Regions from separate parts of the Staphylococcus sp. MZ3 genome, predicted to be linked through region 1. Evidence: a T-box and tRNA genes for the amino acid it is inferred to sense, from the RefSeq annotation. Region 1 holds a T-box; the other holds one or more tRNA genes.
The links. A T-box is a leader RNA that pairs with one kind of tRNA and senses whether it is charged. The one in region 1 lies ahead of alaS (alanine--tRNA ligase), so its partner is inferred to be a tRNA-Ala.

Region 1 (8,000 bases):
AGAAATGCCACAAACGAAAGAAGCAATTATAAGTTATTTATCTAGTGATTTGTTTAAAGGTGTAGGTAAAAAGACAGCTCAAAATATTGTTAATACATTAGGTGACAATGCGATAAATGATATATTAGATGACCATTCAGTGCTAGAAAAAGTTTCGGGATTATCTAAAAAGAAACAGAAACAAATTGCAGAACAAATTTCAGCAAATCAAGAATCTGAAAAAATAATGATTCGTTTACATGATTTAGGGTTTGGTCCTAAACTTTCAATGGCAATTTATCAGTTTTATCTCGGCGATACACTGACTATTTTAGATCGAAATCCATATCAATTGATTTATGATATTAAAGGTATTGGTTTTAATAAAGCAGATCAACTTGCTAGAAATATTGGTATCGCTTATAACGATAATGAACGATTAAAAGCTGCGTTGCTCTATACGTTAGAAGAAGAATGTATTAAACAGGGACATACATATTTGCCTATCAATGTTGTTATAGATTTAACGGTTGATGTATTAAATTATCAAGATGAAGAGGTCATCGAACCTGAAAAATTAGACGAAATGTTGCAATACTTAAATGAGGAAAAACGACTAATTATTGACAATGAACAAGTTGCAATTCCAAGTTTGTATTATTCTGAAATCAAAAGTGTTCAAAACTTATTCAGAATAAAGACGCATACAAATAAACTTACAGAAATTGAACAGTCAGATTTACAAATGCATATTGGTGAAATAGAAGATGCGAATCAAGTGAACTATGCAGCTTCACAAAAAGAAGCTTTGCAAACGGCTATCAATTCTAAGGTGATGCTATTAACCGGTGGACCGGGAACAGGAAAGACGACAGTAATTAAAGGCATTGTAGAATTATATGCTGAGATTCATGGCTTATCATTAGATTATGATGATTATGTCAATGATGATTATCCAGTTGTATTAGCAGCGCCAACAGGAAGAGCGTCTAAGAGACTACAAGAGTCAACTGGATTAGAAGCAATGACGATTCATCGTTTAATAGGTTGGAATCAAGACACAAAGCCAGAGGATATATTAGAAAATGAAATAAACGCACGACTCATAATCATTGATGAGATGTCTATGGTAGATACTTGGTTGTTCCACCAATTTTTAAGTGCAGTTCCTTTAGATGCACAATTGATATTTGTAGGTGATGAGGACCAATTGCCTTCTGTAGGTCCTGGTCAAGTATTTAAAGATTTAATTGAATCGAAAGCTATACCACGAGTTAATCTGACTGAAGTATATCGTCAACAAGATGGTTCAAGCATTATAGAATTAGCACATCGAATGAAGTTGGGTCAGAAAATTGATATTACACAGCGTTTTCATGATAGAAGCTTTATTAACTGTCAGGCAAACCAAATACCAACAGTTGTTGAGAAGGTAGTTACTAGTGCTGTTAATAAAGGGTATACTATGGCTGATATTCAAGTGCTTGCACCAATGTATAAAGGAAATGCCGGTATTAAACGTTTAAATCAAGTTTTACAAGATATTTTAAACCCTAAAAAGAAAGACACACGAGAAATTGAGTTTGGTGATGTAGTCTTTAGAAAAGGTGACAAAGTATTACAACTTGTTAATAGGCCAAATGATAACATATTCAATGGTGACATAGGAGTTATTGTTGGTATTTTTTGGGCGAAAGAAAATGCCCTTAATAAAGATGTACTTGTTGTGGATTTTGAAGGTAATGAAATTACATTTACGAAACAAGATATGATGGAATTAACGCATGCTTATTGTACATCAATCCATAAATCACAAGGTTCAGAATTTCCTATTGTTATCATGCCTATTGTTAAACAGTATTTTAGAATGTTACAAAGACCGATATTATATACTGGTTTAACTAGAGCGAAAACGAGTTTAGTTCTACTTGGTGATCCAGAAGCATTTGATATTGGATTAAAAACAAATGGTCAAGCGCGTTTAACACAATTATGTACATTGTTGAAAAATTATTTTAATTCAGAAGATGAAGAAATGCTGGAAAACACAGCAACTAATGATACAGGAGCTTCACAAACGACAATAGATGATCAAGTACAAGCGCCAATGTCATCGAATGATAGTGGAGAAGTTACGTCTGATTCAACAAAAACAGATATAAATGTATTAACGGAAGCTACAATGTTTAAAATTGACCCAATGATTAATATGGGAGAAATCACGCCGTATGACTTTATAGAACGTTGACAACAAGCGTAAATGTAACTAAAATAGAATTAAATTCGTATAAAGATGAGTAGTTAATGATTTGTTTATCAGAGATGTACTGGTTGGTGAAAAGTACAACAAACATTAGTGAACGCTACTTTATGCACAACTGTATAGTCGATTTAAAGTGATAAATGTGTTGAATTGCATTTATAACTAGGGTGGTACCGCGATAACGTTCGTCCCTTTTGAGGATGGGCGTTTTTTATTTTTTAATAATAAAAAATGATATTGATTTATACTAGTTTTTCAAATCGACTATCTGTGTCATCAATTTTTATGGAATGGTAATTTAAAAACAGTAAATAGGATGTGTAAATGATGAAAAAGTTAAAAGCGAGTGAAATTAGACAAAAATATCTAGATTTCTTTGTTGAAAAAGGACATATGGTTGAACCTTCTGCACCATTAGTGCCAATTGATGATGATACATTATTATGGATTAATTCAGGTGTAGCAACATTAAAGAAATATTTTGATGGACGTGAAACACCTAAAAAGCCAAGAATTGTAAACTCTCAAAAAGCTATTCGTACAAATGATATTGAAAATGTTGGTTTCACAGCGCGTCACCATACATTCTTTGAAATGTTAGGTAACTTCTCAATTGGTGATTATTTTAAACAAGAAGCGATTGAATTTGCTTGGGAATTTTTAACGAGTGATAAATGGATGGGTATGGAGCCAGATAAATTGTACGTTACGATTCATCCGGAAGATATGGAAGCATACAACATTTGGCATAAAGATATTGGTCTTGAAGAAAGTCGTATTATTCGCATTGAAGGTAACTTCTGGGATATTGGTGAAGGGCCTTCAGGACCAAACACTGAGATTTTCTATGATCGCGGAGAAGCATATGGACAAGACGATCCGGCAGAAGAAATGTATCCAGGTGGAGAAAATGAACGCTATCTTGAAGTATGGAACTTAGTATTTAGTGAATTCAATCATAATAAAGATCATAGTTACACACCATTACCTAATAAAAACATTGATACCGGCATGGGGCTTGAGCGTATGGCCTCAGTTTCTCAAAATGTACGTACTAACTATGAAACAGATTTATTTATGCCTATAATGAATGAAATCGAAAAAGTATCAGGTAAACAATATTTAGTAAACAACGAACAAGATGTGGCATTTAAAGTAATTGCTGACCACATTCGTACGATTGCATTTGCAATTTCTGATGGTGCATTACCTGCCAATGAAGGTAGAGGATATGTATTACGTCGATTGTTACGTCGTGCCGTTCGTTTTAGTCAAACGTTAGGAATCAATGAGCCGTTTATGTACAAACTTGTTGATATTGTTGCAGACATTATGGAACCATATTATCCAAATGTTAAGGAAAAAGCAGATTTCATTAAGCGTGTTATAAAGTCTGAAGAAGAACGATTCCATGAAACATTAGAAGATGGTTTAGCGATTTTAAATGAATTAATTAAAAAAGCTAAAGCGACAACAAATGAAATTAATGGGAAAGATGCATTTAAATTGTATGATACGTACGGGTTCCCAATTGAATTAACTGAAGAAATAGCAGTGCAAGCAGGATTGAAAGTTGATATGACAACATTCGAGTCAGAAATGCAACAACAACGTGATCGTGCACGTCAAGCACGTCAAAATTCTCAATCAATGCAAGTTCAAAGTGAAGTATTGAAAAATATTACATCTGTAAGTACTTTTGTTGGTTATGATACTGCGACAGCTCAAACAACCCTAACACACTTGATATATAATGGTGAAGAAGTTTCACAAGTTGAAGCGGGTGAAACAGTATACTTCATGTTAACGGAAACACCATTTTATGCAGTCAGTGGTGGACAAGTTGCGGATACAGGTATTGTTTATAATGACAATTTTGAAATTGCTGTTAGTGAAGTAACCAAAGCACCAAATGGTCAAAACTTGCATAAAGGAGTAGTACAATTTGGCCAAGTAAATGTTGGCGCTACAGTGTCTGCTGAAGTGAACCAAAATGATCGACGTGACATTCAAAAGAACCATAGTGCAACTCATTTATTACATGCAGCGTTGAAATCAGTACTGGGTGATCATGTTAACCAAGCTGGTTCACTAGTAGAAGCAGATCGTTTACGTTTTGATTTCTCTCATTTTGGTCCAATGACTAATGATGAAATTGATCAAGTTGAACGCTTAGTAAATGAAGAAATTTGGAAAGGTATTGACGTTAACATTCAAGAAATGGATATTGCTTCAGCTAAAGAAATGGGCGCAATGGCATTATTCGGTGAAAAATATGGTGATGTTGTGCGTGTAGTAAATATGGCACCATTTTCAATTGAATTATGTGGTGGTATTCATGTCCGCAATACTTCTGAAATTGGCTTATTCAAAATAGTAAGTGAGTCAGGTACAGGAGCTGGTGTGCGTCGTATTGAAGCATTAACAGGTAAAGCAGCTTTCTTATATTTAGAAGATATTCAAGAGAAATTTAATACGATGAAATCACAGCTGAAAGTGAAATCTGATGATCAAGTAGTCGATAAGTTAACACAATTACAAGATGAAGAAAAAGCATTATTAAAACAATTAGAGCAACGTGACAAAGAAATCACATCACTTAAAATGGGTAATATTGAGGATCAAGTTGAAGAAATCAATGGCTATAAAGTATTGGTTACTGAAGTGGATGTACCAAATGCGAAAGCAATTCGCTCGACAATGGACGATTTTAAATCTAAACTACAAGATACAATTATCATTCTTGCAAGTAATGTTGATGATAAAGTATCGATGGTTGCAACTGTCCCTAAATCTTTAACAAATAACGTTAAAGCCGGTGATCTTATCAAACAAATGGCACCAATCGTTGGTGGTAAAGGTGGCGGTCGTCCAGATATGGCTCAAGGTGGCGGTACACAACCTGAAAATATCTCAAAATCATTAAGCTTTATTAAAGATTACATTAAAAATCTATAATTTAAAGCCATAATATTGTATGATGATAGTGAGTTATATTTGTAATTAAAGGAGTGTCGCAAATGGAAAACTTTGATAAAACAATGAAATTCGACTATGAAGAACTTCCAACGCAAGATGTAAGAGATGTTTTAAATAATGTTTATCGAACATTAGATGAACGAGGATATAATGCCGTAAACCAAATTGTAGGTTATTTATTATCAGGTGACCCTGCGTATATTCCACGCCAAAATGAAGCAAGAAATCAAATTCGTCATATTGATAGAGATGTTATTATGGAAGAGCTTGTTTCTTACTATTTAAAAGAGCAAAATAAATAATTTATGTTACAACATAAAATTTTAGGACTCGATGTCGGTAGTAGAACGGTAGGAATTGCAATTAGTGATATAATGGGTTGGACGGCACAAGGATTAGACACACTCCGAATCAATGAAGAAAATAATGAATTAGGTATTGACCAATTAGTAGACATTATTAAAAAACATAATGTGGGTACAGTCGTAATAGGACTACCTAAAAACATGAATAATTCAATAGGATTTCGAGGCGAAGCTTCGTTAACATATAAAGAAAAATTATTAGAAGCTTATCCTTCTATTGAGATTGTGATGTGGGATGAAAGATTAAGCACAATGGCTGCTGAACGATCATTATTAGAAGCAGATGTTTCAAGACAAAAAAGAAAACAAGTGATTGATAAAATGGCAGCGGTATTTATTTTACAAGGCTATTTAGATTCACTACATTAAAAGGAGATTTTACTATGACTGAACATAATCATGATTCACAACTAGAAATTAATAACGAAGAAGAATTATTAACTTTATTCGATGAAGAGGGAAATGAAGTTTTATACCGAAAAGTTTTAGAATTTTATCATCCTGAATTCAAAAAAGAGTATGTTATCTTAGCTGAAGAAGGTGCTCAATCAGATGAAGACGATATGATTGAGCTTGTACCAATGATCAATGAACCAGATGAGTCAGGTGACGGTGGTAAGTTAGTACCAATCGAAACTGATGAAGAATGGGACATGATTGAAGAAGTTGTAAATACTGAAATGGAAGAATAATTAAAAAGATTTTACTCTTGCTAACCTTAAGATGGGTAGGCAAGAGTATTTTTTTAAGTCAAGCAATGTATAAATAATTAACGCTTATAATTTTATTGAAAATATGGTAAAATATCTAAAGTTAAATTTTATATGAATGATTCGCTTCTATAAATAAAATAGCTTTGCGTCTAACACGAAATCAGTCATTTAATTGGTTGGCAAAATTATAATCAATTGTGAAGGCTGATTTATTTTATTGTCATAATCATATTGACTTATTTTACATAAAGGAAGTTTAAAACATGGATGACCTAAATAAAAAATATTTAATAGATTTACATCAACATCAAAATAGTTCAATCGAAGTTTTGCGTGAATTTGCCGAAGTAAATGAAGTGCCAATTGTAGATCGTTTAACATTAGATTTAATTAAGCAATTAATTCGTATGAATAATGTTAAAAATATTTTAGAAATTGGCACAGCAATCGGCTATAGTTCTATGCAATTCGCTTCTATATCTGATGACATTCATGTCACAACGATAGAGCGTAATGAAACGATGATTCAATATGCTAAACAAAATTTAGCTACTTATCATTTTGAAAACCAGGTTCGAATTATTGAAGGTAATGCTTTAGAGCAATTTGAAAATGTAAATGACAAAGTTTATGATATGATATTTATTGATGCAGCAAAAGCGCAATCAAAGAAATTTTTTGAAATATATACACCACTTTTAAAGCACCAAGGTCTCGTAATTACAGATAATGTTTTATATCACGGTTTTGTATCGGATATTGGGATTGTTAGATCGAGAAATGTAAGACAAATGGTTAAAAAGGTTCAAGATTATAATGAGTGGTTAATAAAGCAACCAGGATATACAACGAATTTTTTAAATATAGACGATGGATTAGCGATTTCAATTAAAGGAGAATGACTATGACAGAATTACTTGTCACACCCAAGTCATTAAGCCATATGGAAACACTTATTGATTTAGGTGCAGATGCTTTTGTAATTGGCGAGCAAAAGTTTGGTTTAAGACTTCCAGGGGAATTCAATAGACAACAAATGACAGAGGCTGTCGCATTAGCTCACAAAAACGATAAAAAAGTATATGCGGCGGTGAATGGATTATTTCATAATTATCATTTAGATGCTGTAGAAGATTATATTAATTTTTTACATGAAATACGAGTTGACAGAATTATTTTCGGGGATCCAGCAGTAGTAATGTATGTGAAGGCGCAAGAAAATCCAATACCACTTCATTGGAATGCAGAGACGTTAGTAACTAATCATTTTCAATGTAATTACTGGGGTAAAAGAGGCGCATCAAGAGCTGTCTTAGCACGTGAGCTGAATTTGGATGAAATTATTAATATAAAAGAAAATTCAAATGTGGAAATTGAGGTTCAAGTTCAAGGAATGACTTGTATGTTCCAATCAAAGCGTATGCTACTAGGCAATTATTATACGTTCCAAGATCGTCAAATGAAAATTGAACGTCGCAATGATGAACAATCTTTATTACTTTATGATGAAGAAAGACAAAATAATTACCCAGTTTACGAAGATTACAATGGTACGCACATTATGTCACCAAACGACATTTGTTTAATTGAAGAATTAGCACCATTTTTTGAGGCGGGTATAGATTCATTTAAAATCGATGGTATTCTACAAACGGAAGAATATATTAATGTGGTAACGGAACAGTATCGTCAAGCGATAGA
Region 2 (8,000 bases), 300 kb from region 1:
ATTTGACTAAAAGCATAGTCTGCAGCTTTTAAAGTTTGTTGAATATCTTCTTCTGTATGTTCAGTTGTTAAGAACCAAGCTTCAAACTTAGAAGGTGCTAAATTGATACCTTGATTTAACATTAATTTGAAAAATTTACCGAACGCTTCGCCGTCAGAATGTTCAACTTGATCATAATGTGTGACTTTTTCATCTGTAAAGTACAATGTTAAAGATCCATAAATACGATTAATTGTAGCTGTGATATTATGTTTTTCGATTAATTTAAGTAAACCTTCTTCTAGTTGTTGGCCTAAGCTGTCTAATTTTTCATAAACACCGTCTTGTTCTAGTACTTCGAGTAATGCAATACCTGCTTTCATAGATAACGGGTTACCAGCCATTGTACCAGCTTGATATGCAGGTCCTAGAGGTGCTACTTGTTCCATAATATCTTGACGTCCACCATAGCCTCCAATTGGTAAACCACCGCCAACAATTTTACCAAATGCAGTTAAATCAGGGATAACACCTAATAAATCTTGAGCGGCACCGTAATGGAAACGGAATGCAGTAATTACTTCATCATAAATCACTAGTGTCCCATTGTTATGCGAAATTTCATTAACCTCTTCTAAAAATCCAGGTTGAGGCATTACCATTCCAAAGTTACCAACAATTGGTTCTACTAATACTGCGGCAATTTCATCACCCCAAAATTCAATTGCTTCTTTATATGCGTTAATATCATTGAAAGGTACAGTAATGACTTCACGTGCGACGCTTTCTGGAACACCAGCTGAGTCTGGAGAACCGAGCTGAGATGGGCCACTACCTGCTGCAACCAATACTAAATCAGAATGGCCATGATAAGATCCAGCAAATTTTATAATTTTATTTCTTTTAGTATATGCACGTGCAACACGAATTGTTGTCATGACTGCTTCTGTTCCAGAATTTACAAAGCGAATTTTCTCAAGAGATGGAATTGCATCACGTAATTTTTTGCTGAATTCAATTTCTAGTTCAGTCGGTGTACCAAATAAAACACCTTTGGCTGCTTGTTCTTGAATTGCTTTAGTAATATGAGGATGTGCATGCCCCGTAATAATTGGACCGTATGCTTGAAGGTAATCAATAAATTTATTGCCATCGACATCATATAAATATGCACCGTGTCCTTCTTTCATAACAACAGGTGCACCGCCTCCTACAGCTTTATAAGAACGAGAAGGGGAATTGACACCGCCTAGAATATATTCGTTTGAAAGTTGTTGTAAACGTTCACTTTCACTAAAATTCATTTATATCAACCTCTTTTAATTTAATATTTTCATCTAATATCGTATCATAAAATTATTATAATGAAGAAAAAGGTGATTATATGTTGCAAAAAGGAGAACAATTTCCAATATTTAAATTAGAAAATCAAGACGGAACTGTCATTACAAATGATACATTAAAAGGTAAAAAGGCGATTATATATTTTTATCCTAGAGATAATACACCTACTTGTACCACAGAAGCTTGTGACTTTAGAGACAATTTAGAAATGTTCAATGATTTAGATGTTGCAGTATATGGTATAAGCGGTGATTCAAAGAAAAAACACCAAAATTTTATTGAGAAACACGGATTGAATTTCGATTTATTAGTAGATGAAGATTTTAAATTAGCTAAAGAAACTGGCGTATATCAGTTGAAAAAATCATTTGGCAAAGAAAGTATGGGCATTGTAAGAACGACTTTTATAATAGATGAACAAGGTAAAGTATTAGATGTTATCGAGAAGGTTAAGGTTAAAACACAAATAGAAGAACTTAAAAACATTTTGGGGTGACATATATGAAAGTTGTTGGGTTGAATCGTATGCGTGAAGTTGAAACTGAATTACAACAACGCTTTTCAGATTTAGATTTTAAATTTTATAAAAAAGCATCAGAAATACCTGAGAGTGACTTGGCTGATTTAGATATATTAGTTGGTTATGATGGCGGTATCAATGAGGCATTTTTACAACGTTGCCCGAATTTAAAATGGATTGCATGGTTTGCAACGGGTGTAAATACATTACCGTTAGATTATATTGCAGATCACGGCATACTTTTAACTAATGGAAAAGGTGTTCAAGCTAAACAATTATCTGAATACATTTTAGCTTTCATTTTAGATGATTATAAAAAGATGAAACTATCATATGATAACCAACGACAACATATATATGATTCGAAAATAACTGGTAAACGCCTATCAGGACAAACAGTTTTATTTTTAGGTACAGGTGCAATTGCTACTAGAACTGCGAAGTTAGCAAAGGCTTTTAATATGAATTTAATTGGTCTGAGCAAGTCAGGTCAGAACAAAGATGAGTTTGACGAGATATATACTATCGAATCACTTGAAAGCACATTACCAAATGCTGACATTATTATAAATGCTTTACCAGAAACGCAAGAAACGATTCATTTACTAAAGAAAAAACATTTTGAATTAATGAAAGATGAAGCACTTTTTATAAATATAGGACGAGGTAGCATAGTTAAAGAAGCGCTCTTAATAGAAGTATTAAAAAGTAAAGTTATTCGACATGCATATTTAGATGTGTTGGAAAATGAACCTTTGAAACCTAATCATGAATTATATGAATTGGAAAATGTAACCATAACAGCACATATAACTGGTAATGATTATGAAGCAAAGTATGACTTATTAGATATTTTTAAAAACAATCTAGTTAATTTTCTCAATAAGAATGGTCTAATTGAGAATGAAGTGGATACTAAAAAAGGCTATTAAATGAAATCATCATGTAAATATTGACACGCGCGCAATACTACAGTTATATTTATAGTAAGTAATAATAATTATTATATAAGAAAGATGGTGATATAGATGAGTGTTGAAATAGAATCAATTGAACATGAACTAGAAGAATCAATTGCATCATTGCGACAAGCAGGCGTAAGAATTACACCTCAAAGACAAGCAATATTACGTTATTTAATTTCTTCACATACTCATCCAACAGCTGATGAAATTTATCAAGCACTTTCACCTGATTTTCCAAATATAAGTGTTGCGACAATATATAATAACTTAAGAGTGTTTAAAGATATTGGAATTGTAAAAGAATTAACATATGGAGACTCATCAAGTCGATTCGACTTTAATACACATAATCATTATCATATTATATGTGAACAATGTGGTAAGATTGTTGATTTTCAATATCCACAGTTAAATGAAATTGAAAGATTAGCTCAGCATATGACTGACTTTGACGTAACACATCATCGAATGGAAATTTATGGAGTTTGTAAAGAATGCCAAGATAAATAATTTAACTTTGGTAGTATGACAAATTAAAAAGGCGTTAGCTTACTTCATATAAGTAAGCGTAATATTTAAGAAGTTAAACGACATGAAAGTTGTTTAACTTCTTTTTTATGCTTATTCTGAAAAATATTTAAATTGAAGAAAAGAATATTCTAACTACGGAAGTGGTATTAACTAATAACTAGTATCCTTTATAAATAAACATAAAAATATTCAAACGAGGGTCTACTAAATAACTATCCATAAAGTGAGTATAAGTTTGTTTGTAAAACTGAAGTAAAAAGCGTAAGGAATTACACTTTAAATACATATAGTACTTACGAATAGAAAATAATCCCTTCAACAGTAATTTTTAAACAAAAATAAGTGTTGTTTTATGTTGACTCTACTAGAATAACTTGATATTATATAAAAGTCGTCAAACGGCACTAATATTTAAAAAACAAATGTTTTAAGTTGTTGATTTAAAATATTAATAAAGTGTAAATTTGACTATTGAAATTCGAACAAATACATAATAAAATAATATTTGTTGAATTAATTGAGTTAGGAAATTTATTTTTTAGAAATAAAATAATTAAAAATAATTCTTGACTTACAAAAACTTACGAGTTATAATTAAATCTTGTAAGTGACAAACGAATATTGAAAACTGAATGACAATATGTCAACGTTAATTCCAAAAACGTAACTATAAGTTACAAACATTATTTAGTATTTATGAGCTAATCAAACATCATAATTTTTATGGAGAGTTTGATCCTGGCTCAGGATGAACGCTGGCGGCGTGCCTAATACATGCAAGTCGAGCGAACGGACGAGAAGCTTGCTTCTCTGATGTTAGCGGCGGACGGGTGAGTAACACGTGGATAACCTACCTATAAGACTGGGATAACTTCGGGAAACCGGAGCTAATACCGGATAATATTTTGAACCGCATGGTTCAAAAGTGAAAGACGGTCTTGCTGTCACTTATAGATGGATCCGCGCTGCATTAGCTAGTTGGTAAGGTAACGGCTTACCAAGGCAACGATGCATAGCCGACCTGAGAGGGTGATCGGCCACACTGGAACTGAGACACGGTCCAGACTCCTACGGGAGGCAGCAGTAGGGAATCTTCCGCAATGGGCGAAAGCCTGACGGAGCAACGCCGCGTGAGTGATGAAGGTCTTCGGATCGTAAAACTCTGTTATTAGGGAAGAACATATGTGTAAGTAACTGTGCACATCTTGACGGTACCTAATCAGAAAGCCACGGCTAACTACGTGCCAGCAGCCGCGGTAATACGTAGGTGGCAAGCGTTATCCGGAATTATTGGGCGTAAAGCGCGCGTAGGCGGTTTTTAAGTCTGATGTGAAAGCCCACGGCTCAACCGTGGAGGGTCATTGGAAACTGGAAAACTTGAGTGCAGAAGAGGAAAGTGGAATTCCATGTGTAGCGGTGAAATGCGCAGAGATATGGAGGAACACCAGTGGCGAAGGCGACTTTCTGGTCTGTAACTGACGCTGATGTGCGAAAGCGTGGGGATCAAACAGGATTAGATACCCTGGTAGTCCACGCCGTAAACGATGAGTGCTAAGTGTTAGGGGTTTCCGCCCCTTAGTGCTGCAGCTAACGCATTAAGCACTCCGCCTGGGGAGTACGACCGCAAGGTTGAAACTCAAAGGAATTGACGGGGACCCGCACAAGCGGTGGAGCATGTGGTTTAATTCGAAGCAACGCGAAGAACCTTACCAAATCTTGACATCCTTTGACAACTCTAGAGATAGAGCTTTCCCCTTCGGGGGACAAAGTGACAGGTGGTGCATGGTTGTCGTCAGCTCGTGTCGTGAGATGTTGGGTTAAGTCCCGCAACGAGCGCAACCCTTAAGCTTAGTTGCCATCATTAAGTTGGGCACTCTAAGTTGACTGCCGGTGACAAACCGGAGGAAGGTGGGGATGACGTCAAATCATCATGCCCCTTATGATTTGGGCTACACACGTGCTACAATGGACAATACAAAGGGCAGCGAAACCGTGAGGTCAAGCAAATCCCATAAAGTTGTTCTCAGTTCGGATTGTAGTCTGCAACTCGACTACATGAAGCTGGAATCGCTAGTAATCGTAGATCAGCATGCTACGGTGAATACGTTCCCGGGTCTTGTACACACCGCCCGTCACACCACGAGAGTTTGTAACACCCGAAGCCGGTGGAGTAACCTTTTAGGAGCTAGCCGTCGAAGGTGGGACAAATGATTGGGGTGAAGTCGTAACAAGGTAGCCGTATCGGAAGGTGCGGCTGGATCACCTCCTTTCTAAGGATATATTCGGAACATCTTCTTCAGAAGATGCGGAATAACGTGACATATTGTATTCAGTTTTGAATGTTTGTTCATTCAAATTAATGGGCCTATAGCTCAGCTGGTTAGAGCGCACGCCTGATAAGCGTGAGGTCGGTGGTTCGAGTCCACTTAGGCCCACCATTAATTTAATACCTATTTGGGGGCTTAGCTCAGCTGGGAGAGCGCCTGCTTTGCACGCAGGAGGTCAGCGGTTCGATCCCGCTAGTCTCCACCATTATTTGTACATTGAAAACTAGATAAGTAAGTAAAATATAGATTTTACCAAGCAAAACCGAGTGAATAAAGAGTTTTAAATAAGCTTGAATTCATAAGAAATAATCGCTAGTGTTCGAAAGAACACTCACAAGATTAATAACGCGTTTAAATCTTTTTATAAAAGAACGTAACTTCATGTTAACGTTTGACTTATAAAAATGGTGGAAACATAGATTAAGTTATTAAGGGCGCACGGTGGATGCCTTGGCACTAGAAGCCGATGAAGGACGTTACTAACGACGATATGCTTTGGGGAGCTGTAAGTAAGCTTTGATCCAGAGATTTCCGAATGGGGAAACCCAGCATGAGTTATGTCATGTTATCGATATGTGAATACATAGCATATCAGAAGGCACACCCGGAGAACTGAAACATCTTAGTACCCGGAGGAAGAGAAAGAAAATTCGATTCCCTTAGTAGCGGCGAGCGAAACGGGAAGAGCCCAAACCAACAAGCTTGCTTGTTGGGGTTGTAGGACACTCTATACGGAGTTACAAAGGACGACATTAGACGAATCATCTGGAAAGATGAATCAAAGAAGGTAATAATCCTGTAGTCGAAAATGTTGTCTCTCTTGAGTGGATCCTGAGTATGACGGAGCACGTGAAATTCCGTCGGAATCTGGGAGGACCATCTCCTAAGGCTAAATACTCTCTAGTGACCGATAGTGAACCAGTACCGTGAGGGAAAGGTGAAAAGCACCCCGGAAGGGGAGTGAAATAGAACCTGAAACCGTGTGCTTACAAGTAGTCAGAGCCCGTTAATGGGTGATGGCGTGCCTTTTGTAGAATGAACCGGCGAGTTACGATTTGATGCAAGGTTAAGCAGTAAATGTGGAGCCGTAGCGAAATCGAGTCTGAATAGGGCGTTTAGTATTTGGTCGTAGACCCGAAACCAGGTGATCTACCCTTGGTCAGGTTGAAGTTCAGGTAACACTGAATGGAGGACCGAACCGACTTACGTTGAAAAGTGAGCGGATGAACTGAGGGTAGCGGAGAAATTCCAATCGAACCTGGAGATAGCTGGTTCTCTCCGAAATAGCTTTAGGGCTAGCCTCAAGTGATGATTATTGGAGGTAGAGCACTGTTTGGACGAGGGGCCCCTCTCGGGTTACCGAATTCAGACAAACTCCGAATGCCAATTAATTTAACTTGGGAGTCAGAACATGGGTGATAAGGTCCGTGTTCGAAAGGGAAACAGCCCAGACCACCAGCTAAGGTCCCAAAATATATGTTAAGTGGAAAAGGATGTGGCGTTGCCCAGACAACTAGGATGTTGGCTTAGAAGCAGCCATCATTTAAAGAGTGCGTAATAGCTCACTAGTCGAGTGACACTGCGCCGAAAATGTACCGGGGCTAAACATATTACCGAAGCTGTGGATTGTCCTTTGGACAATGGTAGGAGAGCGTTCTAAGGGCGTTGAAGCATGATCGTAAGGACATGTGGAGCGCTTAGAAGTGAGAATGCCGGTGTGAGTAGCGAAAGACGGGTGAGAATCCCGTCCACCGATTGACTAAGGTTTCCAGAGGAAGGCTCGTCCGCTCTGGGTTAGTCGGGTCCTAAGCTGAGGCCGACAGGCGTAGGCGATGGATAACAGGTTGATATTCCTGTACCACCTATAATCGTTTTAATCGATGGGGGACGCAGTAGGATAGGCGAAGCGTGCGATTGGATTGCACGTCTAAGCAGTAAGGCTGAGTATTAGGCAAATCCGGTACTCGTTAAGGCTGAGCTGTGATGGGGAGAAGACATTGTGTCTTCGAGTCGTTGATTTCACACTGCCGAGAAAAGCCTCTAGATAGAAAATAGGTGCCCGTACCGCAAACCGACACAGGTAGTCAAGATGAGAATTCTAAGGTGAGCGAGCGAACTCTCGTTAAGGAACTCGGCAAAATGACCCCGTAACTTCGGGAGAAGGGGTGCTCTTTAGGGTTAACGCCCAGAAGAGCCGCAGTGAATAGGCCCAAGCGACTGTTTATCAAAAACACAGGTCTCTGCTAAACCGTAAGGTGATGTATAGGGGCTGACGCCTGCCCGGTGCTGGAAGGTTAAGAGGAGTGGTTAGCTTCTGCGAAGCTACGAATCGAA

Region 2: it has a tRNA-Ala gene. The T-box ahead of alaS (alanine--tRNA ligase) is inferred to sense a tRNA for this amino acid. The anticodon was not compared.

The regions. Positions count from the first base shown of each region.
Region 1 is NZ_CP076026.1:1,673,627-1,681,626, reverse strand. Features, by position in the region: gene recD2 (SF1B family DNA helicase RecD2) at 1-2,227, shown strand, start outside; T-box leader at 2,261-2,438, shown strand; gene alaS (alanine--tRNA ligase) at 2,570-5,200, shown strand; gene KI230_RS08080 (IreB family regulatory phosphoprotein) at 5,263-5,523, shown strand; gene ruvX (Holliday junction resolvase RuvX) at 5,527-5,955, shown strand; gene KI230_RS08070 (DUF1292 domain-containing protein) at 5,970-6,278, shown strand; gene KI230_RS08065 (O-methyltransferase) at 6,563-7,201, shown strand; gene KI230_RS08060 (peptidase U32 family protein) at 7,204-8,000, shown strand, end outside.
Region 2 is NZ_CP076026.1:1,977,565-1,985,564, reverse strand. Features, by position in the region: gene KI230_RS09685 (glutamate-1-semialdehyde 2,1-aminomutase) at 1-1,283, opposite strand, end outside; gene bcp (thioredoxin-dependent thiol peroxidase) at 1,364-1,819, shown strand; gene KI230_RS09675 (phosphoglycerate dehydrogenase) at 1,825-2,775, shown strand; gene perR (peroxide-responsive transcriptional repressor PerR) at 2,872-3,318, shown strand; rRNA gene KI230_RS09665 (16S ribosomal RNA) at 4,060-5,609, shown strand; tRNA gene KI230_RS09660 (tRNA-Ile) at 5,701-5,777, shown strand; tRNA gene KI230_RS09655 (tRNA-Ala) at 5,796-5,871, shown strand; rRNA gene KI230_RS09650 (23S ribosomal RNA) at 6,085-8,000, shown strand, end outside.